3 regions of the Dickeya chrysanthemi NCPPB 402 genome follow, and region 2 is predicted to be linked to each of the others. Evidence: predicted binding sites of a transcription regulator. Region 2 holds the regulator's gene; each other region holds the start of a gene.

Evidence for each region. Region 2 encodes PurR, which represses purine synthesis genes. Its sites were predicted from a motif close to CANGCAAACGTTTGCNTG; they were not measured.
Region 1: the regulator PurR is predicted to act here: its motif matches at 4,348-4,365, upstream of DCH402_RS20285 (nucleobase:cation symporter-2 family protein).
Region 3: the regulator PurR is predicted to act here: its motif matches at 7,262-7,279, upstream of purM (phosphoribosylformylglycinamidine cyclo-ligase).

Annotation. Positions count from the first base shown of each region.
Region 1 is NZ_CM001974.1:4,567,484-4,577,530, reverse strand. It holds gene fabY (fatty acid biosynthesis protein FabY) at 1-935, shown strand, start outside; gene DCH402_RS20290 (AsmA family protein) at 996-2,750, opposite strand; gene DCH402_RS20285 (nucleobase:cation symporter-2 family protein) at 2,906-4,294, opposite strand; gene recG (ATP-dependent DNA helicase RecG) at 4,474-6,555, opposite strand; gene trmH (tRNA (guanosine(18)-2'-O)-methyltransferase TrmH) at 6,555-7,247, opposite strand; gene spoT (bifunctional GTP diphosphokinase/guanosine-3',5'-bis pyrophosphate 3'-pyrophosphohydrolase) at 7,254-9,356, opposite strand; gene rpoZ (DNA-directed RNA polymerase subunit omega) at 9,381-9,656, opposite strand; gene gmk (guanylate kinase) at 9,711-10,047, opposite strand, start outside.
Region 2 is NZ_CM001974.1:2,732,013-2,742,059, forward strand. It holds gene anmK (anhydro-N-acetylmuramic acid kinase) at 1-941, opposite strand, end outside; gene DCH402_RS12235 (outer membrane lipoprotein) at 1,281-1,748, shown strand; gene slyA (transcriptional regulator SlyA) at 2,148-2,585, opposite strand; gene DCH402_RS21410 (DUF1289 domain-containing protein) at 2,759-2,998, opposite strand; gene gloA (lactoylglutathione lyase) at 3,263-3,670, shown strand; gene rnt (ribonuclease T) at 3,802-4,488, shown strand; gene DCH402_RS12255 (Grx4 family monothiol glutaredoxin) at 4,590-4,940, opposite strand; gene DCH402_RS12260 (C40 family peptidase) at 5,271-6,239, shown strand; gene cydH (cytochrome bd-I oxidase subunit CydH) at 6,357-6,446, opposite strand; gene purR (HTH-type transcriptional repressor PurR) at 6,835-7,860, shown strand; gene cfa (cyclopropane fatty acyl phospholipid synthase) at 8,280-9,431, shown strand; gene DCH402_RS12275 (riboflavin synthase) at 9,526-10,047, opposite strand, start outside.
Region 3 is NZ_CM001974.1:3,381,654-3,391,700, reverse strand. It holds gene mglC (galactose/methyl galactoside ABC transporter permease MglC) at 185-1,195, opposite strand; gene mglA (galactose/methyl galactoside ABC transporter ATP-binding protein MglA) at 1,215-2,735, opposite strand; gene mglB (galactose/glucose ABC transporter substrate-binding protein MglB) at 2,857-3,852, opposite strand; gene galS (HTH-type transcriptional regulator GalS) at 4,268-5,266, opposite strand; gene purN (phosphoribosylglycinamide formyltransferase) at 5,523-6,161, opposite strand; gene purM (phosphoribosylformylglycinamidine cyclo-ligase) at 6,161-7,198, opposite strand; gene upp (uracil phosphoribosyltransferase) at 7,472-8,098, shown strand; gene uraA (uracil permease) at 8,283-9,572, shown strand; gene hda (DnaA inactivator Hda) at 9,688-10,047, shown strand, end outside.

The DNA of each region.
Region 1 (10,047 bases), 1.8 Mb from region 2:
ACCTGAGAGTACCGGAAAGCGCTGAAGAGCTGGATGCTTATTACCAGTTCCGCTGGGAAATGTTGCGTAAACCGCTGCATCAGCCGCTAGGCTCCGAGCGTGATGCCTATGATGCGCTGGCTCACCATCAAACCATCGTTGATGGGCAAGGTAATTTGGTGGCGGTTGGCCGTCTCTCAATCAATGCCGACAATGAAGCATCGATACGTTTTCTGGCCGTTCATCCTGATGTTCAGCGCAAAGGGCTTGGTACGCTGATGGCAATGGCGCTGGAATCGGTGGCGCGTCAGGAAGGCGTAAAGCGGGTGGTATGTAGCGCCCGTGAGGATGCGATGGCGTTTTTCTCCCGTCTTGGTTTTGTGAATCAGGGGGAAATTACCACGCCGATGACGACGCCGGTGCGCCACTTTTTGATGATTAAGCCGGTGGCCACGCTGGATGATATTCTGCATCGTCCGGACTGGTGTGGTCAGTTACAGCAAGCGTGGTACAACCATATCCCGTTGAGTGAAAAGATGGGGGTACGCATCAGTCAGTACACCGGGCAGAAGTTTATTACCACCATGCCGGAAACGGGGAACCAGAATCCGCATCATACGCTGTTTGCCGGCAGTATGTTTTCGCTGGCGACGCTTACCGGGTGGGGGCTTATCTGGTTGCTGCTGCGTGAACGGCAACTGGGCGGCACCATTATTCTGGCGGATGCGCATATTCGCTACAGCACGCCGGTAACCGGGCGCCCCAGTGCAGTGGCGGATTTAGGATCGCTGAGCGGCGATCTGGACCGGCTGGCGCGTGGACGCAAAGCGCGGGTACAGTTACAGGTGGAGCTGTTTGGCAATGATAAAAAAGGTGCGGTATTTGAAGGCATCTACATTGTGCTGCCGCCAGATCAGAATGAATTGCTGGAGCAAGGTGGCTCCGCGATTCGCTAACTCTGAAAACCGGGTATGAATATGAAACAGCCACCATGACGGTGGCTGTTTATTTTGTGCTTAAGGTTGTTCAACCGGCGCAGACGGCGGTGTCGCAGGTACTGTGGGCGTGGGGGCTGCCGCGGGCGTACTCTCCGCCACCGTTCCCTGATGCATGGCCTGGCTGATGGTGTGCCCGGCGCTATCGATGCCTTGCAATGTACCGTTGAGTGTCGGTTTCAGCGGGCTTGCCGTTTCCAGCCGGCCGTTCAGGTGTAACTGCAGGTTGGTGTTGCCGGTGGGCGCAGTGGCGGGAACCGGCCAACCCCAACGGGTCAGAACATCGAACGCTACGGCTTTGCCGGTCAGGTCCAGCGTGAAAGTTCGGGCAGGCTGCTGTGCAATGACTGCTCTGGCTTCCAGCAGGCCACTTTGAGTAAACGCGCTCAAATCCGTCAGCGAGATTTGGTTGTCATTGGCGTTTAACGCCAATGATGGGCGACGAATATCGACTTTATTGAAGGTGGCGTCGCTGGCGTTCAGGTTAAGTGCGCCTTGCCATACGCCCCACTGGTGGTTGCGCGCCAGCAATAGATTGTTACCGAAACCGTCCAGCGCGGTAAGCTGGAAGGGAAAATCCGGGTTGATATCGATAAGCAGGTTGTGGTTTGCGCTGAATTTCCGCAGCTCCACCTCTGCCAGCCAGTCGGGCAGCGTTTGTTGCCAACGTTGACGCCAGTCTGCCGGCAGTGTGTATTCCATGCCTGCTACGACCAATTCGTCCAGCGTTAGTCGCTGGTTGCTGCGCAGCCAGCTACCGCTGGTACGCAACAGACCGCCTTCCCAGCGGGTAGAAAACTGTTTGATATTCACGCCCTGTTTCGACAAATCCAGACTGACGATCGGGTCGACCAGATGCATGTTGCCGTTGACGATATCGGTGGCATTGAATGACAGCGAACCGTCGTCGCTTTGCCAGTCATTTTGCCGAAACGTCACGTTTTGCAGGGTGACATCCAAATCAGTGAAGGCCCAATTTTGCCCTTCGATACGGGCATCGATCAGGTCAAAGCGATTGACGGTTACTGCAGGCAGGCGAGTCACCGGTTGCCAGAAGTCTGCCATTGATGCTCGAGTCTGCAACCGAACATTGCTCAGCCGCAGATTATTAACCAACCAACTGCCATCCGCTGCCCGGGAGGCATTGCCCGTCAGTTCGCCTCGCGCCACATCGGCACCGAAGTTCTCCAGCGTCAATTGCCGGTTATTAAACTGCCCTTGCACCAGGACTTTGCTTGCCGGCAGGTCATTGAGCAACAACGCGTTTGCGCTGAGCTGGAAAGCGGCTTTCTTACCCAGCAGAGCGCCTGGCTCTGGCTGCCACGGCGTAATACCGCCGGTTACCTGTTCGCCCTTCAATCGCCAATCGCCGTCTTGTGCCTGCAGCGCCATGGTTTTCAGTTGCAGAACATCCGCTTCAATCGGCAAGGTAAAATCCGTCTGACCCAGATTGAGGGTGCCGCCTTCCAACGTCAGGCTGGAAAAATGACGCGGATCCGTAATCTGACGTACGCTAAATCCCACAGCGATACGCTGCGCAACCAGTGTAATTGGTTGATTTTTATGACCTAAACTGACATCCAGTAATTGAATGCTACCAGGGGACGACCAGTCATGCGCCATTTTTCTGAATGACGCCTGGTACTCGGTACGTTGGTTAACCCATTGACTGATATGCCTGGCGCCCCATTCCGTCTGGGCTAGTACATACAGCACCACTACAGCCAGCAGCGCCAGTAACAGCAGTGTGAGAAGAAGTTTCCCGATAAGTTTCATTGCTTAGGTCCGCGCCAGTCACAAGGGATGATGGTGTTATGCCGTAATTATCCTGTTGTCTCAATAGGTAACTTATTACAGACGATAAATAAGGGCCGATGTTACACCATCGGCCCTTATTATCACGTAAGACAAAAAATTTCTGGAAGCCCGGCTTACTCTTTTTCGTGAGGAAAGACCAGATTCAATACGATTGCTGTGATGCCGCCCGCAGCAATGCCCGACGACAACAGCGTTTTCAGCCATTCCGGTGCGAACTGCAAAATCAGCGGTTGTTGGGAGACGCCCAGACCAACGGCCAGCGACAGCGCGATAATCATAATGGCCCGGCGATTAAGCGGCTCGCGGGAGACGATACGGACCCCAGAAGCTGCAATGGTGCCGAACATCACGATAGTTGCTCCACCCAACACGGGCTCTGGAATATGTTGCACAAAACCGCTCACCGCCGGGAACAGGCCCAGTACGATCAGCATCAATGCCACCACGAAACCCACATAGCGGCTGGCAACGCCGGTCAGTTGAATCACGCCATTATTTTGCCCAAAACAGGAGTTAGGGAAGGTATTGAACACGGCGGACAGGCAGGAGTTCAGGCCATTCGCCAGTACCCCGCCCTTCAGGCGTTTCATATAGAGCGGGCCGCTGACCGGTTGCTCGGAGACATCGGAGGTAGCGGTGATATCACCGATGGTTTCCAGTGAGGTCACCATGAATACCAGCATCAGCGGAATCAACAGATTCCAGTCAAAGCCAAGGCCGTAGTACAACGGGGTAGGCACGTTAATCAGCGACTGATTGGGTGTGCCGGTGCTTTCCGGCAGCATACCCATCATCCAGGCGGCCAGATAACCGATAGCCATGGCGATAACCAGCGATGCGACGCGCAGGTAAGGGTTGCGCTGGCGATTCAGGATGATGATGACGACCAGTACGACGGCCGCCAGCAGCAGGTTCTTCGGCGCGCCAAAAGTATGGTTACTCATGGCGGCAAAACCGCCGCCGATTGATGTCAGGCCAACCTGAATCAGCGACAAGCCGATGATCATGACGACGATACCGGAAACCAGCGGCGTAATAATGCGGCGCGCCAGGTGCAAAACACGCGACAGCAGAATTTCGGTGCAGGAGGCGAGCATCAGCGTGCCGAACAACGCCGCCATCATCGTCGGCACATCCGCACCGCCGTTTTTCAGCGCCATGCCACCCATGATCAACGGGGTAACAAAGTTGAAGCTGGTACCCTGAATGGACAGCAGGCCGGAGCCGACCGGTCCCCAGGTTTTGATTTGCAGAATAGAAGCCAGACCGGAAGCGAACAGTGACATACTGATGATGTGTTGCGTATCCTGCGCAGGCAGACCCAGCGCCTGACAAATCAGCAGTGCCGGAGTGATGACCGCAACAAACATCGCCAACAGGTGTTGGCAGGCGGCAAACAGGGTTTGCGGTAAAGGAGGCCGGTCCTCCAGGCGGTAAATCAGTTCGCTATGAGCCGGTTTGGCGGCATCGGCCTGAGGTAACTCGGTGGTGGAAAGACTCATGATTGTGGGCGCTCCTGAACGGCAAAAAACGCATTTTAATCATCTGCACTGTAAAAGCAATCGATTGCGGGATGGGATTTACTTATCGCCCGGAATAGGCATGAGTGTAATGCTATGCTGACTTTACAGGCAGGCTGAATCGAACGAAGACGAAAGAAAACAAGGCGCGCGAGTCATTCTCAGGCGTTGGTATAGCGGGTACGTTCCGGCAACCAGCGTTCGATCAACGCTCTGGCATGTTCCGGGTAGTGCTCATGGATATGGCGCGATACCCGTTGAACCTGTGGAATTAATGCTTGATCGCGCAGTAAATCGGCCACTTTGAAGGCGGCGTTACCGGTTTGACGGGTGCCGAGCAATTCACCAGGCCCCCGAATTTCCAGGTCGCGCTGGGCGATAACGAAACCGTCGTTGCTATCACGCAGGACTTGAAGCCGCATTTGCGCTGTTTTACTCAAGGGCGATTTGTACAGCAACACGCAGTGAGAAGCGACAGCACCGCGACCAACGCGGCCGCGCAATTGATGCAACTGTGCCAGCCCCAGCCGTTCCGGGTTTTCGATGATCATCAGGCTGGCATTCGGCACATCCACGCCGACTTCAATCACCGTGGTGGCGACCAGCAGATGCAGCTGATTGGTTTTGAATGCCTCCATAACCGCCTGCTTTTCCTGTGCTTTCATTCGTCCATGCACCAGGCCGACAGCAAGCTCGGGTAACGCCGCTTTCAGTTCCTGGTAAGTGGCTTCGGCCGCCTGCGCTTCCAGCAGTTCGGATTCTTCTATCAGGGTGCAGACCCAGTACGCCTGCCGACCTTCCTGCAGACAGGCATTGTGCACCCGCTGGATGATGTCATCGCGCCGGGTATCCGCAATCGCGACCGTCGTAACCGGCGTACGGCCCGGCGGCAGTTCATCGATAACCGAAGTGTCGAGATCGGCATAAGCGGTCATCGCCAGCGTACGGGGGATCGGGGTGGCGGTCATGATTAATTGATGAGGGTGAAAGCCCTGTTCTTCGCCTTTTTCCCACAACGCCAGCCGCTGATGCACGCCAAACCGGTGTTGCTCATCGATTATCACCAACGCCAGGCCGTTAAACTGTACCTGTTGCTGAAAAATAGCATGGGTGCCGACCACCATGGCGACCTGTCCGCTGGCGATGGCCTCTTGCTGGGCTTGCCGCGCCTTGCCCTTTTGTTTGCCGGCCAGCCAGCCCACTTCGATACCCAGCGGCTCGAACCAGCGGCGGAAGTTGGCCGCATGTTGTTCAGCCAGCAGTTCGGTAGGCGCCATCAGCGCCACCTGTTTGCCGTGAGCGATGGCCCGCAATGCCGCCAGAGCGGCTACCAGTGTTTTACCGGAACCGACATCGCCTTGAACCAGGCGCATCATCGGAAATGGCTTGTTCATATCCTGTTCGATTTCCGCCACCACCCGTTGTTGCGCGCCGGTAGGGCTGAACGGCAGCGCAGCCAGCAGTTGTTGCTTCAGGTCGTCTTTGGTACCCAGCGCCAGTGCCCGGTGGCGTTGTGCGCCAGCACGCACCGCCAGCATACTCAGATGGTGCGCCAGCAGTTCTTCCATCACCAGACGTTGTTGCGCCGGATGTTTCCCTTGCTCCAGTTCAGCCAGTTTCACATCCGGCGGCGGGCGGTGCAGAGTGCGCAACGCGTCCGGCAGGCTAATCAGCCCGTGGCGCATTTCCTGGGGCAGCAGTTCGTCAATCGGCTGGGTATCCAGCAGTTCCAGCGCCTGATCGGTCAGTTTACGCAGCGTCGCCTGCCGTACCCCCTCGGTAGTGGGATAAACCGGCGTCAGGGTTTCCTGTAGCTCGACATTCGCGCTTTCGCCCTGCACCCGGTATTCCGGATGGATCATTTCGCCGCCCAGCTTACCGCGCCGTATTTCTCCGTATGCCAGCACCCGCTGACCCGGCGACAGGCTATTTTTCATGGCGGCGTTAAAATTAAAGAAGCGTAGCGTGAGCATGCCGCTGCCGTCGCTGATTTGGCAGGTCAGCATCCGGCGTTTGCCAAAGGTGATGTCGCTGCGTAGTACTTCGCCTTCAACGGTGGCGTACATGCCTGGCAGCAGGTCGTTAATCAGGTAAAGGTGGGTACGGTCTTCATAGCGTAATGGCAAGTGCAATAATAGATCCTGCACTGTCTCCAGACCGAGACGGGCCAGTTTTTCCGCCTGGCTGGCCCCGACGCCGGCAAGGGTGCTCAACGGCTGGGTATGCAGCAGGCGGCTATTCATTATTGCTCCGTGGATTGCATCGCCGCCCACCAGGGTGCGTCGGCAATCACCTGACCAGTCTGGTCAATGTGTGGGCGTGGTAGTCCTTTGCGTTTGGCGACGCGCGCCAGCACCGGGTAACCCCCTTCGAACATCAGGCGCTGCTGCTCTTCTTCATCCAGAGGGCTATCTTCGCGGCGGTACATGCCGGCCAACTGACGTTGACGCTGCGCTTCGTACAGAATCAATGCGGAGGCCACAGAAACGTTTAACGATTGCACCATACCGATCATCGGAATGATGATGTCCTGATCGGCAAGCGCCAGCGCATCGGCGGAGATACCGGTTTTTTCCTGCCCGAGCAGGATGCAGGTAGGTCGAGTGTAATCCACATCACGGAAGTCGACCGCGTCGGCAGACAGGTTGGTCGCCAGAATTTGCATTCCCTGCATTTTAAGATGGCCGACGGCGTCCTGAATGGTGCGGTGGGTTTTTACTTGTACCCAGCTATTGCTGCCGGCGGCGGTAGACACCAGGGTTTTCATACGGCTTGTCGGCCATACTGCATGTACCTGATGTACGCCAACCGCATCGGCCGTACGGATAACGGCGGATACGTTGTGAGGTTTATGCACCTGCTCCATGCACACGGTCAGATCAGGCTGACGGTTGTTGAGCATCTCGCGGATACGTGTATAACGTTCTGGGGTCATAACAGGCTAATTTCGGTTACGGTTGACTTTAATCACGTCCGGCATCACGCGGATCTTGCGCATAATATTCGCAAGATGGATACGGTCGCGCGTGGTGAGGCGAATAAAGGCGCTGTACACCCGGCCATCCCGTTCTTCGGTGTTGATACTCTGGATATTCGAGTTCGATGCGCTGATCGCCGCCGTCAGGTTAGCCAGTGCTCCCTGATGGTTGAACATGTCGACCTTGATTTCCGTCATGAACTCTTGCTCGGTCACTTCATCCCACTCTACCGCCATGAATTTTTCCGGCTCTTTCTGGTAGCCACGGATGTTGCGGCAGGACTCATGATGAATCACCAGCCCTTTACCGGGGCTGACATGCGCGATGATTGGGTCGCCGGGGATGGGGCGACAACATTTGGCGAACGTGATCAATACGCCGTCGGCACCCTTGATAGGCAACTTGCGGATACCTGCCGTACCGGATTCCGTATGTTCTTCCAGCAAATTGCGCGCGACCACCACGCTCATGGCGTTACCCAGACCGATCTCCGCCAACAGGTCGTCCAGCGAGGCGAGCTTCATACGCTCCAGCTCCCGCTGAATATTTTGCTCCGGAATATCAGACAATTTACGGCCGCTACCTAATGCGTGGTTGATCAGGCGGCGCCCCAGGCTGACGGAATCGTCACGCTTGAGGTTTTTCAGCATTTGGCGAATTTTTGCACGTGCTTTGGAGCTGACGACGAAGTTGAGCCAGGCGGCGTTCGGGCGGGCGCCCGGTGCGGTGATAATTTCGATCGTTTGCCCGCTGGACAAGGCTTGCGACAGCGGATACGGCTGGCGATCGACGCGTGCGCCGACACAGGCGTGGCCGATATCGGTATGTACCGCATAAGCAAAGTCCACCGGAGTCGCGCCGGCGGGCAGCTCGACGATGCGGCCTTCCGGCGTGAACACGTAAATTTCGTCCGGAAACAAGTCGGATTTAACGCTTTCGATGAATTCGAACGAACTACCGGCGCTCTGCTGTAGCTCCAGCAGGCTTTGCATCCAGCGTTGGGCACGTACCTGCGCCGTCGTACTACTGCTCTCGCCCTCTTTATAGGCCCAATGCGCCGCGACCCCCATTTCCGCCATCTGGTCCATATCCTCGGTACGGATCTGAACTTCCACCGGCACACCGTGCGGACCGATAAGAGAAGTATGGAGCGACTGATAGCCGTTGGCCTTGGGGATGGCGATATAGTCTTTCACCCGGCCGGGGCGCGGTTTGTACAAGCTGTGTACCTGCCCGAGCACGCGGTAGCAGGTATCCACTTCCCGCACGATCACCCGAAAGGCATAAATATCCATAATCGAGTGAAAGCGCTGCTCTTTCAGGTGCATCTTGCAGTAAATGGAGTACAGATGCTTTTCGCGACCGCTGACGCGACAACTGATGCCCGCCTCTTTCAGGCGACCTTCAATTTCGGCGAGGATCTTTTGAATCATCTCCTTGCGGTTGCCGCGGGCGGCTTTCACCACCTCTTTGATGACCCGGTAGCGGTTGGGGTAGAGCGCTTCAAAACCCAGCTCTTCCAGTTCGGTTTTCAGATGATGAATACCGAGACGGTGTGCGAGCGGGCTGTAGATTTCCAGCGTTTCCCGGGCGATGCGTCGGCGTTTATCCGGGCGCAACGAACCCAGCGTTCGCATATTGTGGGTGCGGTCAGCGAGTTTGATCAGAATGACGCGGATATCCTGCACCATCGCCATGATCATTTTGCGGAAGTTTTCCGCCTGAGCCTCTTTCTTATCGCGGAATTTCAGCTTATCCAGCTTGGAGACGCCTTCCACCAGTTCAGCCACGCTTTTGCCGAACAGCTGTTCCATATCCTGATAGGTGGCGGGCGTATCTTCAATCACATCGTGCAGCAAGGCGGCCATCAGCGTTTCGTAGTCGAGACGCATTTCAGCAAGAATGCAAGCCACCGCCACAGGATGGGTGATATAAGGCTCACCGCTGGAGCGAGTCTGGCCCTCGTGAGCATCACGTGCAACAAGATAAGCCTGCTTGAGGCGCTTTATCTGGTCTTCCGGCAGATAACGCTGAATCAGCAGATTGAGGCTTTCGAACAGATACAAGGGCGACTCACGACCGAATTCGAATTAACGACGACCTTCAGCGATAGCGGTAACTGCCTGAATTTCTGCAGCTTCCTGTTCCTGCTGTTCCTGACGCTCACGGGTGTCCAGAATCTGGCCGTTGATCAGACCTTCTTCAATTTCGCGCAGCGCGATAACCGTGTATTTATCGTTTTCTTCCGGAACCAGCGGATCTTTGCCACCCACCTGGATCTGACGGGCGCGACGGGCGGCGACCAACACCAGGTCAAAACGGTTACCAATTTTTTCTACAGCGTCCTGAACAGTTACGCGTGCCATAGTGTGTACTCCAGTGGGGAAATAAAATGACTGGGCATCATACTGAAAGTGCCGTCAGTCTGCCAATAGTTTGGTGATTAAAGCGTCATGTCGGACTTTCTGACGGCTCAGGCGAAGACGCTCGGCGCGAATGATGGTTTTTAGATCGGACAACGCCAGATCGAAATCATCGTTCACAATCAGATAATCGTATTCGGCGTAATGACTCATTTCCGCCACCGCCTGTTTCATCCGGCGGGCGATGACTTCTTCACTATCCTGACCGCGACCGCGCAGACGACGCTCCAGTTCTTCCTGCGAAGGAGGCAGGATAAAAATGCTGCGGGCTTGCGGCATGCGTTCGCGAATCTGGCGAGCGCCCTGCCAGTCGATATCCAGAAACACATCGACG
Region 2 (10,047 bases):
ATACCCGGCAAACGCGCCGATAGTTGGCTCATCAGCAATGGGTTACGCGCCCCACCGCCGCATACCAGCACACGTTCACACCCGCCGGTCAGTAAGACTTGTCCGGCGATGGTTTCCGCCGTCAACGCCACCAGCGTGGCCTGAACATCTTCCGGTCGTAAACGCGGAAACACCGCCAATTGCCTTTCCAGCCACGCCAGATTGAAATATTCGCGCCCGGTACTTTTCGGAGCCGGCAACCCGAAATAAGGGTCGGACAAGAGATGACTCAATAACGCGTTATCTACCTGACCAGTCAGTGCCCAGGCCGCATCTTTATCATAGGGCAGAGCCCGATTACGCCACACCCAGGCATCTAGCAGCATATTGCCGGGCCCGGTGTCATAACCTTTTACCGCTCGCCCCGGCACCAACACCGAAATATTGGCGATGCCGCCGATATTCAGTACGATTCGCCGCTCTACCGGATGCTGCAACAATGCATGATGAAATACCGGCACCAATGGCGCCCCTTGCCCCCCCAACGCCATGTCGCGGCGACGGAAATCGCCGACGGTTGTGATGCCGGTGACGGCGGCGATACGATTACAATCGCCAATCTGCATCGTACAAGGCGCATCGCCATCCGGCTCATGCCAGACGGTCTGTCCATGGCAGCCAATCGCGGTGATCTCGCTGGCGCTTAAACCGGTTTGACGCAACAGCGCTTGTACCGCCTCGGCAAACAACGCGCCGAGCCGGGTATCAAGCTTCCCCAATTCGGAAAGCGTCACTGCCTGCCCTTGATTCATGCTCAGTATCGTCTGGCGAATCGCCGGCGGCAGCGGATGACAATAACTGGCTTGCTGCGCCACGGTGTGCTCATCAATGGCGGCCAGCACCACATCGATACCATCCAGACTGGTGCCGGACATCACGCCAATATATCTTCCAGACCTCATGGGGTTACCTTTGTTATGTCAATGACCGACTGTCGCGCCATGACCTCATCCGCCAGGCGCATCTCGTTGGTCAACGGTGTATCGGGTTCAATTTTGTCTTTTTTGTCAGTCGGATGCCAGTACAAGTACCCCATCGCATTCACCGGTTTTTTCAGAAAAAACACATTCACAAGGAACTTTATAACGCGTTTATTATCAATTTAGTCGCGCTATTCTATCCTTAACGTCAATCGAAACAGTAGAATGGTGCGTTAGACCACGCCATAGTGCGACAAAGAGATAATTCGTCGGCTTAGGCTGCGCCCCCGACACAGACACAGCTATAACAGGAGTCTTTCTATGATGAAACGTTTTCTCGTGATCACTTTAGCAGGTATCACACTGGCTGGTTGCGCCAATACCAGCACCCTGTCAGGAGACGTTTACAGTGCATCCGAGGCCAAGCAAGTTCAAACCGTAACTTATGGTACCGTCGTTTCCACCCGCCCGGTGCAAATCCAGGCTGGAGAAGAAAATAATGTCATCGGCACTATCGGTGGCGCCGTACTGGGGGGATTGGTGGGTAACACCATCGGTCGCGGTACTGGCCGCAATCTGGCAACTGCAGCAGGCGCAGTGGCGGGCGGCGTTGCCGGCAACAGTGTTGAAGGCGCGGTTAACCGCGTTCAGGGTGTTGAGCTGGAAATCCGTAAAGACGACGGCAGCACTATCATGGTGGTACAAAAACAAGGCGATACTAAATTCCACGCGGGTCAACGTGTAGCGATGGCCAGCAATGGCCGCGCCATCACCGTATCTCCTCGTTAATATTCAATTATCAATCACCACCCAATGGGTGGTGATTTTTTATGTCATCTATTCGGCGCGAACATTCAGCTACATCGTCATTCATACTCTATACGCCATGCTTCGAATTGCAGGATCATTGCCGTATTGCTCTGCTCATCCTTGGGCTGCTCCCTTCAGGGCTGCGACACATCGATACAACACTGCTCCCACCGCGTTGTACATTATCTCAGTCGCTTACCGAGCGTAAGCATCTTGAAATTCACTCGATTGCCGCGTTAAAGGCCGATAACGCACCTTAACCCTGAAGAGCTAACGCATTGCTCAACACGCAAGCGTTTTATCCTGCAATTCGAATTATTTTGGGTATATATTTCCTGAAATTCGAATTCGACTACCAGGACATTTACTTTCTATTAATTAAGACTGGCTCTCGTGTAATGCCAATATGTTTTTTTCCAGTCGAGAGATAATAGTGGCTAACTCATCCACTTCCTCAGGGGTAATGCCATTTAATATTTCACAGCGCGTCTGATCAATAACATCATTAACGGCCTGGATGATAGGATCCGCCATATCTGTTAACAAGATTCGCTTGGCACGTCGATCATGGGCGCAAATGTGTCGGGTAATTAACCCCTTGTCTTCCAGTTGATCTAATGTACGCACCAGCGAAGGCTGTTCTATTCCTATCGCTTTGGCAAGCTGAATTTGGGACTGCCCTGGAGGCAGTTGGTGAATATTATGCAATGTGACCCAGTGTGTCTGAGTGAGCTCTAGAGGCTTCAATCGATGATCAATCAAAGCACGCCATACACGAACCAACCGGGCTAAATCAGAACCTAACGGCAATTCCATCACTTCTCCTTATAGTTAGCATACTAAGCAACTTCCCTGGATTGCAATCAACTCTGATTTAAAACGAAAGTTTAATAAAAAATGTCTTATTGTTATCAATCTATTCTAGCAAATAATAATTAATTAAAAATGATCTTGAACTTAATTTATGTCATTAAATATCACCACGTCGATTAAAACAAGGCTGGTTGTTCAGGTTCTGAGGGAGCAGAATTTTTTTCACTTCGTTGCGAGCGTTTCATCCTTTGACGGCATAACCGTAGCACATCCTGTTTTTGTGCATCGCTCATTTTTCCCCAATTAAAACGTTCATTGCGACTTCGAAAACAGCCGCGACAAAACCCTCGGTCATCCGCCTGGCAGATACCGCGGCATGGATTGGGAACGGGAAAAAGCTCGAGCTGCTCAGCCACAAGACCTCCTCATCTGGCGCCTTTATTGAAGCCTTGATCGTCGCTACTGGCAAGCATTACGTAGCGTTAATGCACAATTAACTGCCATATTATCGTTTATCATGCCTATTTTTCAGCAAACGCGCATAAAATCAACACTTCTCCCCACAGGTTTGAACTCCCCCTGACAACGACGCTATACTCAGGCCCTATTGTTTCAGGCGGTAGCGGAACACAACCGGTATCGGCCAGGCGGTTAACCCACTGATCAAGATAGGGGTCATTATGCGTTTACTTCACACCATGCTACGTGTCGGCAACTTGCAACGTGCTATCGACTTTTATACCAAGGTACTGGGTATGCGTCTGTTACGGACCAGCGATAATCCCGAATATAAGTATTCCCTGGCATTTGTCGGCTACACCGAGGAAAGCGAAGGCGCAGTGATCGAATTGACTTACAACTGGGATGTAGACAGTTATGAAATGGGGACGGCCTTTGGCCACATCGCGCTCGGCGTCGATGATGTCGCCGGCGCTTGCGAGCGTATCCGTCAGGCGGGCGGCAAAGTAACGCGTGAAGCCGGCCCGGTCAAAGGCGGTACCACAGTAATTGCCTTTGTTGAAGACCCCGATGGCTACAAGATTGAACTGATCGAGCGTTCACAAGCAGGTCAAGGTTTGGGTAACTGATCCGTTTCGTCTGTTTAGACGTAGGTCTTCCCGGGGGAACGCGCGCTGCGTCGTCATATCGGGTTTGCTGCATCCCCCGACATAATTTGCCATAATGCAACACTGTATGTTGCTGAAGAAATAAGAAACGAATGGCTGAAAAAAACAACCTGAACGCGCTGAATGCGCGTTTTCGGGGCTTTTACCCTGTTGTTATTGATGTAGAGACCGCTGGGTTCAACGCAAAAACCGATGCGCTGCTGGAAATTGCAGCCGTAACGCTGAAAATGGATGAAAGCGGTTGGTTACAGCCGGACGCCACCTTACATTTTCACATCGAACCTTTTGAAGGCGCTATTTTGCGGCCCGAAGCGCTTGCCTTCAACGGCATCGACCCGACCAATCCGCTACGCGGCGCAGTGAGTGAATATGAAGCGCTGCATGAAATCTTCAAGTCGGTACGCAAGGGAATCAAGGAACAGGACTGCAATCGCGCTATCATCGTGGCGCACAACGCTACCTTCGATCATAGTTTTCTGATGGCGGCGGCAGAGCGCTGCGGCCTGAAGCGCAATCCGTTCCATCCTTTCGCCACCTTTGATACGGCGGCGCTAAGCGGATTAGTGCTGGGGCAGACCGTGCTGGCTAAAGCGTGTATCGCAGCAAATATTCCCTTCGATGCCAGTCAGGCTCATTCAGCGCTCTATGACACCGAACGAACGGCGCAACTATTTTGTGAACTGGTTAATCGTTGGAAGCGTATGGGCGGCTGGCCGCTCGCCTCCGGTATTGATACGGATACCGAAACATCGCTGGCCGTCGACGAAGACAAAGGGTAACGCGCACGATCACGTCATGTATTCGCCGAACCACAAGACACAATAATCGCGTGGTGATAGCGGTGATATCAGGCAGCACATGGCTGCCTGATACAGAAGAATTACTGCTGTTCCGTCTGCTGTGAACGGTACTTATCCGCCGTTTCTTTAATCAGTTGTTGCAGTTCACCGCGCTGATGCATCTCAATCACGATGTCACATCCCCCAACCAACTCACCATCGACCCACAATTGCGGGAATGTCGGCCAGTTGGCATATTTAGGCAATTCGGCGCGAATATCCGGGTTCTGCAGGATATCCACATAGGCAAAACGTTCGCCGCACGCCGACAACGCCTGAACCGCCTGGGCAGAAAAACCACAGCTCGGCAGTTTGGGAGAACCTTTCATGTACAGCAGAATCGGGTTTTCAGCGATCTGGCGCTGAATCTTTTCAAGTGTCGTTGTCGTCATTCTATTGCTTCCTCAAGCGCGTGATGAACAGCCCATCAACGGCTGTTCATGTGACTCGCGGCAGACCATGCCATACCGCCTCTGTTGTTTTATATTCTAACGATAGCGACGACCACAAAAAAACGCTATCTTTTGTAAGGTTTTATCCGGTCGACGATATATCAGCATAAGGTAACCCAAATTGACTGATAATTAAGCAGCAAACACCGTTGTTAACGTTTTCTCACTATTTTGTAGTAACATAAGTCTATCTCCCGCTTTTTTATCAGGCCATTTTCGGGAATACTGTAAAGATTGAACGATTGAGGACAACATTCGGTCAGAATTATTATGCGTTTATTTATTACGCTCTTTTTATTATTTTTCAGTAATTTGTTTGCGAATCTGGCGCTGGCTAATCCGCATGGCGCGTCCGCGTTGCCGCGTAAATCGGGTGTAGAAACGGCAAACAAAGCGCTTGATGAGTCCAAAAAAAATAAGGTCGCCAAAAATGCCAATAAAAAAGGTACGGCGCCCTCTCAACAACATGAAAAGACGACCCAAAACGCACCAGCGAAAACGACATCATCCGCTCATGATAAAAGCGCCAAATCTGGTGATAAAAAGCCTGTGACGGCAGCGGCTTCAGCCCACTCTACCGGTAAACCGCAGAAGCAGGAAAAAAGCCCGCCGACTAAAGCGGCAGCCAACAAAACGACGAAAAAAGAGCCGCCTGCTACGGCCAAAAATAACCGTAACGCGCATGAGTCGGTGAGAGTCAAATACTCCCCCAAAAAAGGCAAAGCGGTAATCGCCGAAGAAGATATTGCCTCGGTCTCATCGCACGGTAAAAATAAAAAAGGTAAACAGGACAAGGCCGCGCTGACTATCAGCGCCGCGCACCAAAAACGTTATCAGCATGCCAAGTCAACCGCGATGAATAAGCTGATGAGCCAAATCGGCAAGCCTTATCATTGGGGCGGTGCCACACCGTATTCGGGCTTTGATTGCAGCGGGCTGGTGTATTACGCCTATAAAGATGTGGTGAAAATCCCGATTCCACGCACAGCCAATGAAATGTTCCATTTGCGTGACGCGGCGCCAATTAAGAAAAGCGAACTGGAAAGCGGCGACCTGGTCTTCTTTCGTATCACCAACCGTGGAGCCGCCGATCATGTGGGCGTCTACCTGGGCAATGGCCGATTCATTCAGTCGCCACGCACCGGCGCTGATATCAAGATCAGTAAACTGAGTGAAGATTACTGGCAGGATCATTACGTCGGCGCTCGCCGCGTGGTGACGCCGAAAACCATTCGTTAGGCGCTACACGACTCGACGTAAATACGACAAAAAGGGGCTTAGCGCCCCTTTCTGTTTTCACCGCTGTTTTGCCTCAGGCTGTTGAAACCCGGACATTACGCCGCCGGCGATCCGCTATCAGTTCAATACCGCTGTGAAGCCGAAGATAATGATCACCGCCAGTGCAACCACCGTACTGAACAGCGACATTTTCAGATTCGTATCCATAATATTCTCCTGTATGTGACTGATGATCGCCGTCATCCCATTGTGTATGAATAAAATCCCTCTCTCGGCAGGCAAGAGGAAACACATAAAGTATAGGTTTATTATTACCCAGCCGATATCAAAAAACCGGTTTGCGCATCACAGAGATAACACGAATTGCCTCTTCCACTTTTGCTCTGGATCGGCCAGAATTCGCAGTTTACTGTATACACTGCGTTGGTCGAAGCGTCAGCCCTCCCTTCAAGCTACACACCTCGGCATATCTCCTCCTGAAATGTTGCCTTGTTGTCCGGCAGGAGATGAATTCACGCAGGCAAACGATTAACACCCTATTTTAATGCTGTAACAGACACGTTACTGTCACAGATGAGTTCAGGAGTCGCTTTAGATGGCAACGATCAAAGATGTGGCAAAACGCGCAGGCGTTTCAACCACAACCGTATCACACGTGATCAATAAAACACGTTTCGTCGCCGAAGAGACCAAGGCTGCGGTACGCGCAGCCATCGATGAATTGCATTATTCCCCGAGTGCAGTGGCTCGCAGCCTGAAGGTCAACCACACGAAATCCATCGGCCTGCTGGCTACCTCCAGCGAAGCACCCTATTTCGCCGAGATTATCGAGGCGGTAGAAAACAGCTGCTACGCCAGGGGTTACACGCTAATCCTGTGTAACTCTCATAACAATCAGGATAAACAGCGCGCCTACTTGTCCATGCTGGCGCAAAAGCGTGTCGACGGCCTGCTGGTGATGTGTGCCGAGTACCCACCCGAATTGCTATCCCTGCTGGCGGATTACCGTCATATCCCGATGGTGGTGATGGACTGGGGCGAAGCACAAAACGATTTTACCGATACTATTATTGATAACGCCTTTGCCGGCGGATACATGGCTGGACGTTATCTGATTGAACGCGGTCATCGGGATATCGGTGCCATTCCCGGCTCGCAGGAGCGCAATACCGGTAGCGGACGTTACCTGGGGTTCCTGAAAGCGTTAAAGGAAGCCGACATTTCCCTGCGCGAAGAGTGGGTGGTTCAGGGGGATTTTGAGCCGGAGTCCGGCTATAAAGCCATGCATCAAATTCTGGCCCAAAAACAGCGGCCGACGGCGGTATTCTGCGGCGGTGATATCATGGCGATGGGCGCCATCTGCGCGGCCGACGAACTTGGGCTACGCGTACCGCAAGATATTTCAGTGATCGGTTACGATAATGTGCGTCACTCCCGCTATTTTACTCCAGCGCTCACCACCATTCATCAACCGAAAGAACGTCTGGGGCAGGCGGCATTTTCCATGTTGCTGGACCGCATTACCAGCAAACGCGAGGAAGCACAAACGATTGAAGTACACCCTACTCTGATCGAGCGTCGCTCCGTTGCCGACGGCCCATACCTCGATTATCGTCGTTAATATTCAGACGATTTCGTTATCGCTGCGCGCCCTTGCCGTCAGGCGCTATGCCGCACCGCATATAGCGATAACGCATGTGATGAATACATGACGTATTGTTTCTCCGTGCTACTTTAGCCCGCTGAATCTTGTCGGCGGGTTAAAGCAGTCATACACTTGTCACTATCGCTGACGACAATAACTATGATCAGACGATGTTTTTCAACATAGCGCATCGCCTTACTTTTTCTACCCTGGCAATAATGGCCGTACCGTTTGTCACGAACGGGGTAGATGCCTTTCGTACCGGCTTTTCTCTTATTTTCCTCTGAGACTCTCAGGGATAGACAATGGATGGGGTTCGTTGAACACCCTCCAGCGTGATATTTGTCTGGTTTATTCCTTGTAAACACATTTATCTGACAAGGTAGGGAGAAGTTATGAGTTCATCTTATGTGGAGGAACTGGGTACCCCTCATCATCCCTGGTTCCAAATTGTTAATGAAATGCTATCGACCGCCGACATCGCCATTAACGGCTCACGCCCGTTTGACATTCAGGTAAAAAATCCCTTTATGTACAAACGCATACTGCGCGAAGGCTCGTTAGGTCTGGGCGAAAGCTACATGGATGGCTGGTGGGAGTGTGAGCGGCTGGACATGTTCTTCCACCGAGCGATACGCGTGGGACTGGACAGCCAACTGCCCCACCGCTGGCGCGATACTTTACGAATCCTGATGGCTCGCCTGAGCAATCTGCAGTCCCGCCGTCGGTCCTGGATCGTGGGCAAGGAGCATTACGACCTCGGTAATGATCTTTTCACCCTGATGCTCGATCCCTATATGCAATACTCCTGCGGTTACTGGAAACAGGCTGAAACGCTGGAGCAGGCGCAACAGGACAAGCTGCGCTTAATCTGCGAAAAACTGCAATTGCGTCGCGGCATGACATTGCTGGATATCGGTTGCGGCTGGGGTGGGCTGGCGGAATTCGCCGCACATCACTATGGCGTCAGCGTCACCGGCGTCACCATCTCCCGCGAACAGCAAAAGCTGGCGCAGCAGCGCTGCCGACATCTGGATGTTAACATCCTGCTACAGGACTATCGCGACCTGAATCAACAGTTTGATCGCATCGTTTCCGTCGGCATGTTCGAGCATGTCGGCCCCAAAAATTACAACACCTATTTCCGGGTAGTGAGAAAAAACCTCAAACCTAACGGATTGTTCCTGCTGCACACTATCGGCACCAATGAAACTAACCTGAAAGTTGACGCCTGGATGAACAAGTACATTTTCCCCAACTACTGCCTGCCTTCAGTGCAGCATATCGCCCAGGCCAGCGAGCCCTATCTGGTGATGGAAGACTGGCACAATTTCGGCGCAGACTACGACCGCACACTGATGGCCTGGCATGAACGTTTCCAGCAACACTGGCCAACGTTGTCAGAACGTTATTCCGAACGCTTCCAGCGGATGTTCAGCTACTACCTTAACGTCTGCGCTGGCTCGTTTCGCGCACGTGATATTCAGCTCTGGCAGATAGTATTCAGTGTGGGCGGTGTAGAGGACGGCTTGCGAGTCCCCAGATAATCCTGGCACCCGGCAAATCCACATCCCGATGGCAAAAAACCGGCAGCCTGGCTGCCGGTTTTCATGATGGGAGAACATGTCAGGGAAGAAGTGCTTATTCGCCCTGCTCCGCCTGCGCAGCAGCCTGCTCCTGTTGCTGCGCCTGACGCGCCATGACACGTTCAACCGTATCGATGATGGCCTGAGTTTGCGGGTCGATTTCGATGTTGATGCGGTCGCCCAGACGCTTCTGACCCAGCGTTGTGCGTTGAAGCGTTTCCGGAATCAGATGCACGCAAAAACGACTGCGGGTGACTTCGCCCACCGTCAGACTGATGCCGTCGATACCGATAAATCCTTTGTGCAGCACATACTTCATTTGCAGCTCATCAGACAGCCGTAACCAGATCTGATGATTATTTTCCGACGTCAGAATTTTTACAATCTCCGCCGTACACATAATATGGCCGGACATCACATGCCCGCCGATTTCATCGCCATATTTAGCCGCGCGTTCCACATTGACCCGATCGCCGACGTGAATTTCCCCCAGGTTGGTCAACCGCAGCGTTTCTTTGATCAAGTCAAAACTGACCCGATCGCCGTCGATAGCCGTGACGGTCAGACAACAACCATT
Region 3 (10,047 bases), 650 kb from region 2:
GAAATCTACAAAAGCGTTATTTTATAGCAGCCGGGCGCGTGTGCAAAATAAGGTCTTCGTCGGGCTATCCGGCGGCGGGGTGTAAGCCCGTCGATAACCCGGATTTCGCCACGTATTACTGCGCGTTAAAAAAAGAAAAACCTGCCACCGGGGTGGCAGGTAGAGAAGGTGATGCATGCACGCGTTATTTTTTGCGGGCGTATTTCAGGGAGTCCAGCGCAACGGCGAAAATAATGATGCCGCCTTTGATGATGTACTGCCAGTAAGGGCTGACGCCGATGTAGGTCAGGCCGTAGTTGATGAGGGTGAAGATGATAACCCCGGTCACGACGCCGGCCACCGTACCCACGCCGCCGGCAAAGGATACGCCGCCGACCACGCACGCGGCGATGGCGTCGAGTTCGTACATAAAGCCCAGGTTGTTGGTAGCACTGCCGATACGGCCGGCTTCCAGCATACCGCCGAAGGCATAGAACACACCGGACAACATGTACACCAGAATCAGGTTCAGCGATACGTTGACGCCGGACACTTTGGCCGCTTCCGGGTTGCCGCCGATAGCGAAAATGTTTTTACCAAAACGGGTTTTATTCCACAAAATCCACACGAACAGTGACGCAATCGCGGCATAGAACGTGATGTAGGACAGTTTGAAGTCGCCGAGGCGCACAAAGCCCTGCGTGAAGGTAGAGAAACGTTCGTCAAAGCCGGCAATCGGCGATGCGCCGACGATGTCGTAATACAGGGAGTTGATACCGTAAACGATGATCATCGTACCCAATGTGGTGATGAACGGCGTCACTTTCAGGTAGGCGATGATAATACCGTTGACCAGACCGATCAGCGCGCCGATAGCACAGACGATCAGGATGACCAGCGGGATCGGCATGGTTTCCAGATGCGGGAACACTTTGTTGCTGTTGTCCATCGCCTGCAGCAGTGTGGCCGCGACCACGGCGGCGAGGCCGACCTGACGCCCCGCCGACAGGTCGGTACCCTGGGTGACGATAAGCCCGGCCACGCCGAGTGCGATAATGACGCGCACCGAAGACTGGGTAAGAATGTTACTCAGGTTAGTGAGGCTGAGGAAGGTGGGATCCTGGATAATAATAATCACCAGCAATACCAGCAGTACGGCGTAAATGCCACTGTCTTTCAGCCAGGTGAGCGCACTTTTTGTTGTTGTAGCTTTCATGGTAACAGCCCTTACATCATTAAAGGTGTAACGACGCTAAACGGAGAATTTCGTTCTGCGTGGTGTTCTTGGTTTCGACAATGCCTGCGACGAGGCCATTACTCATCACCAGAATGCGGTCGGTGATGCCCAGCAATTCCGGCATTTCGGATGAAATGATGATGATTCCTTTGCCTTTTTTCGCCAGTTCTGAAATCAACTGATAAATCTCGAATTTGGCGCCCACGTCGATGCCGCGGGTCGGCTCATCCAACATCAGAATTTCCGGCTGGGTCAGCAGCCAGCGTCCGATGATGACTTTCTGCTGGTTACCGCCGGATAACGAGCCGATGGCGGTGTGGTGTCCAGGGGTTTTTACCCGCATGGAATCAATGACCCACTGCACATCGCTTTTCATGCGCTTGTTATCCAGCAGGCCGAGACTGTTCTTGTATTTGTGGATATTGGAAATCAGCGAGTTGAAGCCGACATCCAGATAGGCATAGATACCGGTGGAACGACGCTCTTCGGTGACCAGCGCAAAACCGTTGTTGATCGCCTCGTTGGCGGTATGGTTGTTGATGTCTTTGCCATGCAGTTTGATGGTGCCGCTGAGTTTTTCACGGATACCGAACAGGGTTTCGACGATATCGGTGCGTTTGGCGCCGACCAGACCGGCAATACCCAGAATCTCCCCCTCGCGCAGGTCAAACGACACGTCGCGGATCGAGGGCTGGCGCATTGAGGTCAAACCGCGTACTTCCAGCATGACGTCGCCGGGGGTGTTGGTTTTGTCCGGAAAGCGTTGATTGAGGGAGCGGCCGACCATCATGGCGATGATCTGGTCCATATTCAGGCCATCCAACGGTTGGGTGGCAACCCACTGACCATCACGCAATACGGTGATTTCATCACACAGCTGGAAGATCTCTTCCATTTTGTGGGAGATGTAAACAATGCCGCAGCCCCGGTCTTTCAGTTTACGGATGATAGTGAACAGATGGTTCACCTCTTTTTCCGTCAGTGACGAGGTGGGCTCGTCCATGATGACGATTTTGGCATTGTAGGAGAATGCTTTGGCGATTTCGATCATCTGCATCTGCGACACCGACAACACCGCGACTTTATCGCGCGGGTCGATATCGATATCCAGTTCATCGAAAATGGCTTTGGTGTCGCGATACATTTTTTCCTGATCGACGAACAACCCTTTTTTGGGATAACGGCCGAGCCACATGTTATCCATAACCGAACGTTGCAAAACCAGGTTCAACTCCTGGTGCACCATGGATACACCATTCTCCAGCGCTTCTTTCGCGCTTTTGAAATCGATTTCCTGCCCCTGGAATTGAATGCTGCCTGAATCTTTCTGATAAATGCCGAACAGACATTTCAGTAGAGTCGATTTTCCTGCGCCGTTTTCTCCCATCAGAGCATGGATGGAGTGGGGGCGCACCTTCAGGTTGACATTATCCAATGCCTTTACACCGGGAAACGACTTACTGATATTGGTCATCTCCAGCAGGAATTCGCGCTGAGTGGTTAGAGTGTCACTGGTCATATTTTACCTGGTCGAAATAAGTACCTGGCTGAAACGTTGCCAGACTGAATATGACTGCCTGGCTGAGAAAATCATTCGCTCAAACAGTAGAGGGCGCAGCGGTTGCTGCGCCCCGATGAGATTACTTCGTGAATTGCGCCAGATTGTCTTTATCAACCGGCACGTAAGGCACGCGAACCACCTTGTTTTCAATTTTGAAGCTGGTGCCTTCACCCGCCGGTTTGCCCAGCGCCAGATTCTTCGCCAGGTCAATCGTGGCCTTGGCTTGGTTGTCGGCGTCATTCAGCACAGTACCGGCCAGTGCGCCGGATTTAACCAGCGACAGCGCTTCCGGCAGGGCGTCAACGCCGAATACCGGAATGCTGCTCTTGTTGTGGGCTTTCAGCGCTTCGACTGCACCCATCGCCATTGCGTCATTGTTGGCGATCAGCACTTCAATCTTGTTGGCGTTAGGGCCGGACATCCAGGCGTCAACCTTGTCTTTGGCCATCGCGGTATCCCACATGGCGGTGTCCATCTGCAACTGCTGGACTTTCGCCCCTTCTTTGGTCAGGGTGTCTACCACATATTTGGTACGGGCTTCGGCATCCGGATGACCCGGCTCGCCTTTCAGCAGCGCGTACTGAATAGTGCCGTCTTTATTCAGATCCCAGGAGGCGTTCGCTTTCCAGTGTTTGGCGATCAACTGGCCCTGAATGATGCCGGACTCTTTGGAATCGGTACCGACGTAGTAGGCTTTATCGTAGCTGGCCAGAACTTTCGCATTCGGTTCTTTGTTGAAGAACACCACCGGCACGTCGGCGGCTTTCGCTTTCTGCACCACGATGGCGGCAGCAGCCGGGTCAACCAGGTTGATAGCCAACGCTTTCACACCTTTAGCCAGCAGCACGTCTACCTGATCGTTCTGTTTGGATTGGTCGTTCTGCGAGTCGTTCATCAGCAGTTCAACGCCACCCAGGGCCTTGGCTTCTTTTTCAATATCCTTGCGCACCATCGACATGAAGTTGTCGTCGTATTTGTAGATAGTGACGCCGATACGGGTATCCGCGGCATGGGCGGTAGCTCCGAACATCATGCTGGCAACCAGGGCGGTGAGAGTGAAAACCTTCTTATTCATGATATCTCCGGGTTTATGCAGGGTAGTTCTCAGTCCGGCCGCACAACGCAAGGTAGACGTAGTACGGCAGTCAGTTAGTCGTCATCAGTGGCGGGTAACGCCAGCCTGATGGAGTTTGCAGGCATGGCCCGCTTAAAAGCCTGACTTCCCTGTTTTCAGACAATGCTCGCTGGTTTGGCGACGTTGCCTGGTAATACATCCTGAAACAAACAACATGCTGAAACCGATATTGTGAACGTTTTCGCCAAGGCGGCCGCCCAGCTAATTGACTGATTAGCTGCCGTATTACAAGGCGTCCGGCCTACGCAGTACGCCCTCATCATAGAGAGCGCAATGTTAATTAACTGTGAATTTACTCACAAATTGAAAGCGGTTACATGGATGATTTGAAAGAATTAGTGACCGCTTCCACATTTTAGCGCGTGGCCACCGAATGCCGCCGTACCAGCGTCGGCATGAAACAGTGTCTGGCCGTTGGATCCAGCAGGCCGGCCGCCCCTTTCAACGCTAGCTCCGTAGCGATTTTCGCCATAGAAATAATAGGGTAGCGGATGGTGGTCAGGCGTGGATCGGTGTAACGGGAAATAGGGATATCGTCGAAACCGATCACCGAAAACCGCTCCGGCACCGGAATGCCATTATCTTTTAGCGCCATCAGCGCGCCGGCCGCCATGCCGTCGTTGTAGGCGAACACGGCGGTCAACTGCTGGTTACGCCCCAGCAGTTCCACCATCGCCGCTTCACCGCCTTGCAGGTCGGGCTCGCCGCCGGCTACCCACTCGTCGGGGGCTTCGATACCGTGTTCCTGCAATGCCTGTCGCCAGCCGGTGAGTCGTTCCGTTACGTCTTCTATCGGGTGGCTGGAGCGGAGATAACCAATGCGCTGATGCCCTTGCTGCAACAACATGCGGGTCGCCATCATGGCGCCGCTGACGTTGTCCAGACAGACGCAGCGGTGCGGGTAATCTGGCAGCAGCCGGTTGATCAGCACCATGCCGGGAACTTGATCCATAAACGCCGCTAATTCCTCGTCGGATAAGGCTTTGGCATGCACGATCAGCGCGTTGCAGCGCTGGCGTATCAGCACTTCAATAGCATGCCGTTCCTTTTCTTCCTGATGATAGGAATTGTTAATCAGTACATGCTTTTGCAGCCGCTGCGCCACCGTATCCACCGCTTTGACCATCGCGCCGAAGAACGGGTCCGACACGTCCATCACCACCACGCCGATAGTGTCGCTGACCTGCGATGCCAGCGCTTGCGCATTGGCATTCGGGCGATAGCCCAATTGCTCGACCGTTTGCAACACCAGCTCGCGCGTTTGCTGGGTGACCGCATTGTTGTTATTGAGCACACGGGAAACCGTGGCAATGGAAACGCCCGCCTGACGCGCGACATCACGGATGGTAATCATGCATACTCACCACAGAAGAAAAAGTTCACGGGGCGCCCTCTGACACTCAAGCTGTTCGGGCCTATTCTGTCAGGCGTTATGGAGAGACTGCGTGAGTCAGGTCACAGTGATGAAAGCGGTTACATACAATTCCGTAACCTTTGTGACGAAGGTCATTATCCAGAAAAAAAGAGATCGGCCCGGGATGGACGCGTTATGAACAGATGAGCGGAATAACGCCCCGGTAATGCGATGCGCCGGGGCGAGAGGGTGGTCTTTATTCGGCGGCGTAACCGCCGGGAGGAACAACCTCGCCGTCGAGCCAGGCTTGATGGTCGCGCAACGCCAAACGTCCGGCCAGAAACCAACCGACGACCAGCGGATAGATGCTGTGCTCCTGCGTTTGCACCCGTTCCTGAATATCCTGCTCGGTATCACCGGGGAAAATCGGCACTCTGGCTTGCAAGATAACCGGGCCGCCGTCCAGTTCTTCGGTCACGAAGTGTACCGACGTGCCGTGCTCGCTGTCGCCGTTTTCCAGCGCCTTGCGATGGGTGTGCAGACCGGGATACTTCGGCAGCAGCGACGGGTGGATATTCAGCATTTTGCCGAGGAAACGAGCGACGAATCCGGCGCTGAGGATACGCATGTATCCGGCCAGCAGCACCACATCGGGTTGATATTTCTCGATTTCGATTGCCAGCGCCTCATCAAAATCGGCTCGGCTGGCGTAATCGCCGGGCAGCAACGCATGGGTAGCGATGCCGGCGTCACGGGCGCGTTCCAACCCGAACGCATCGGGATTGTTACTCAGCACCGCAGTGATTCGCCCGGCAAGACGTCCATGCTGGCAGGCGTCAATCAACGCCTGCAGATTACTCCCCTGACCAGAAATCAGGACGACGATGTTTTTCATCACTGAATGACCACGGTTTCTCCGCCGTCGGTGCGGGTAATGACACCGATTTTCCAGGCGGTTTCACCATTGCCGTTGAGGTGTTCGATGGCTTTATCCGCCAGGTCGGCCGGCAGAGCAATGATCATGCCTACGCCGCAGTTAAACGTGCGGTACATTTCGTGGCGGCTGACGTTGCCGTTTTGCTGCAACCATTGGAATACCGGCGGCCACTGCCAGCTGGATTCATCAATGGTCGCCTGCATACCTTCCGGCAGTACGCGCGGAATGTTTTCCCAGAAGCCGCCGCCGGTCAGGTGGGAAATGGCGTGTACGTCCACATTTTCGATCAGCGACAGCACGGATTTAACGTAGATTTTAGTCGGCGACAGCAGATGGTCAGCCAGCGGTTTGCCATCCAGTTGCACCTGTTCCGGATTAGCACCACTCACTTCAAGAATTTTGCGAATCAGCGAGTAACCGTTGGAGTGCGGGCCGCTGGAGGCCAGTGCGATCAACGCGTCGCCTTCGCGTACTTTGCTGCCGTCGATAATCTCGGCTTTCTCGACCACGCCGACGCAGAAACCGGCTACGTCGTAATCGTCGCCGTGGTACATGCCGGGCATTTCAGCGGTTTCGCCGCCGACCAGCGCACAGCCGGATTGTTTGCAGCCTTCGGCGATACCGGTGATAACGCGAGCTGCGGTGTCCACATCCAGCTTACCGGTGGCGTAATAATCCAGGAAGAACAGCGGCTCGGCGCCTTGTACCACCAGGTCGTTGACGCACATCGCCACCAGGTCGATACCAATCGTATCGTGACGTTGCAGGTCCATCGCCAGACGCAGTTTAGTACCCACCCCATCGGTACCGGAAACCAGTACCGGTTCGCGGTATTTTTGCGGTAAGGCGCACAGGGCACCGAAACCGCCCAATCCACCCATAACTTCCGGGCGACGGGTCTGTTTCACTACACCTTTGATACGGTCTACCAATGCATTGCCAGCATCAATATCCACGCCTGCGTCTTTATAGCTGAGAGAGGTTTTATCGGTCACTGCGGAAGTCCCCACGGAGGTTACGATTGGTTTAAAAAATGGAGCGCGCTAATTCTAGCAGCGTAAGCAAACGTTTGCGAGCGGTGTCTTTCGCCTGTGGCGGTTTCGTCGGCACAGGGCGACGGCCGTTGTCGGCGGGGTAGCGGATTGACGGCGATAATTTCCGTTTTTGCTTGATTTGGATCAGACTTGAATCTATGGCGTACATTTGAAAAAGCGGTATAATCCCGCGATTTTTTTGGCCGTCCACTGCCGATGGGGAGTAAAAAAGTAATGAAAATCGTCGAGGTGAAACACCCGCTCGTCAAACATAAACTAGGTCTGATGCGCGAGCACGATATCAGTACCAAGCGTTTCCGTGAACTGGCGTCTGAAGTCGGCAGTCTGCTGACATACGAAGCCACCGCCGATCTGGCGACGGAAAAAGTGACCATCGAAGGCTGGTGCGGTTCGGTTGAAGTCGACCAAATCAAAGGTAAAAAAATTACCGTCGTACCGATTCTGCGTGCCGGCCTCGGCATGATGGAAGGGGTGCTGGAAAACGTACCGAGTGCGCGCATCAGCGTGGTGGGGATGTACCGCGACGAAAAAACGCTGGAGCCGGTGCCCTATTTTCAGAAGCTGGCGTCCAATATTGATGAGCGTATGGCGCTGGTCGTTGACCCGATGCTGGCGACCGGCGGGTCGATGATTGCCACTATCGATCTGCTGAAGAAAGCGGGTTGCCGCAGCATCAAGGTGCTGGTACTGGTGGCGGCGCCGGAAGGTATCGCCGCGCTGGAAAAAGCGCACCCGGATGTGGAGCTGTATACCGCGTCGATCGACAAGGGCCTCAATGAACACGGCTACATTATGCCGGGCCTGGGCGATGCAGGCGACAAGCTGTTTGGTACCAAGTGATAGCCGGCCGACTGTAGAGTCGGCTTTTTTTTTGCGTATGAACCGCCCGTTTCTGACTTAACGGATTGTCCCTGCGCATTCCACGGATGGCGAGATTTTTTCAGCGTCGATGGAAAGTGGTCGACGCTGAACTTTCTGCCGGGGTTCCCGGTATTTTTCAGTCTGAGACACAGAGGAAAACACGATGACTCGTCGCGCCATCGGCGTCAGTGAACGCCCCCCGCTTTTGCAAACGATACCGCTGAGTTTCCAGCATCTGTTCGCGATGTTCGGCGCCACCGTACTGGTGCCGATCCTGTTCAAGATCAATCCGGCGACGGTACTGCTGTTCAACGGTATTGGTACGCTGTTCTATCTGTTTATCTGTAAAGGAAAAATCCCGGCGTATCTGGGGTCCAGTTTTGCGTTTCTTTCGCCGGTATTTTTGCTGTTGCCGCAGGGATATGAAGTGGCGCTGGGCGGTTTTATTCTGTGTGGCGCGCTGTTTTGTCTGGTGGCGTTGCTGGTGAAAAAAGTCGGAACCGGCTGGCTGAACGTGATTTTCCCGCCGGCGGCGATGGGCGCGATTGTGGCGGTGATCGGGCTGGAGCTGGCGGGCGTGGCGGCCAACATGGCAGGGCTGCTGCCGGCTACGGGGACGGAGATGGACGGCAAAACCGTCACCGTCTCGCTGGTGACGTTGGTGGTCACGGTGCTGGGTTCCGTCTTGTTCCGTGGTTTTCTGGCGATTATTCCGATCCTGATCGGGGTTCTGGTGGGGTATGCGCTCTCTTTCGCGATGGGCATGGTGGATTTGACGCCGATCGTTCAGGCGCACTGGTTCGCCTTGCCGACTTTTTATACGCCGCGCTTTGAGTGGGTGGCGATGTTGACGGTGTTGCCGGCCGCACTGGTGGTGGTGGCCGAGCACATTGGTCATCTGGTGGTGACCGCCAATATCGTGAAGAAGGATTTGATGCGCGAACCGGGTCTGCACCGTTCGTTGTTCGCCAACGGCGTCTCTACCATGTTGTCCGGTTTCTTTGGTTCCACCCCGAACACGACATATGGCGAGAATATCGGCGTGCTGGCGATCACCAGGGTTTACAGTACCTGGGTTATTGGCGGGGCGGCGGTGATTGCGATTCTGCTCTCCTGCGTCGGTAAGCTGGCGGCGGCAATCCAGGCGGTGCCGGTTCCGGTGATGGGCGGCGTGTCGCTGCTGCTGTACGGCGTTATCGCCGCATCCGGTATTCGGGTGTTGATTGAATCCAAAGTGGATTACAACAAGGCGCAGAACCTGATCCTGACGTCAGTGATCCTGATCATTGGCGTCAGCGGCGCGAAGATCCATCTGGGTGCGGTCGAACTGAAAGGGATGGCGCTGGCCACCGTGGTTGGGGTCATTCTGAGTGTGGTGTTCCGCGTTATCAGCCTGTTCAACAAGGAGGAAGAGGTGATTGATGCGGCGGATGAGCGAACTTCCGCACAATAATTTACCGGCCCGTCGGCATGTTGGCGGGCAATGCGGCGAACCGGCGGTCTGCCGGTTCAATCGCAAAAGGTTTCTATGCTAAACTTGTCCCGTTTTCCTGCCTGTTTGGTTTGAGGTGCTTCTGAACACACCGGCACAGTTATCATTGCCACTCTACTTACCCGATGACGAAACTTTCGCCAGTTTCTATCCGGGAGAAAACACGTCTCTGCTGGCTGCCATTCACACGACGCTGGATCAGGAACACGGCAGCTACATCTATTTTTGGTCACGCGAAGGCGGTGGACGTAGCCACTTGTTGCATGCCGCCTGTGCAGAGTTATCGCGTCTCGGCCGTGCGGTCGGTTATGTCCCGCTGGATAAACGCGCCTATTTCGTTCCGGATGTGTTGGAAGGCATGGAACAGCTGGCGTTGGTGTGCATCGATAATATTGAGTCGATAGCCGGCGACGAGGTGTGGGAAATGGCGCTGTTT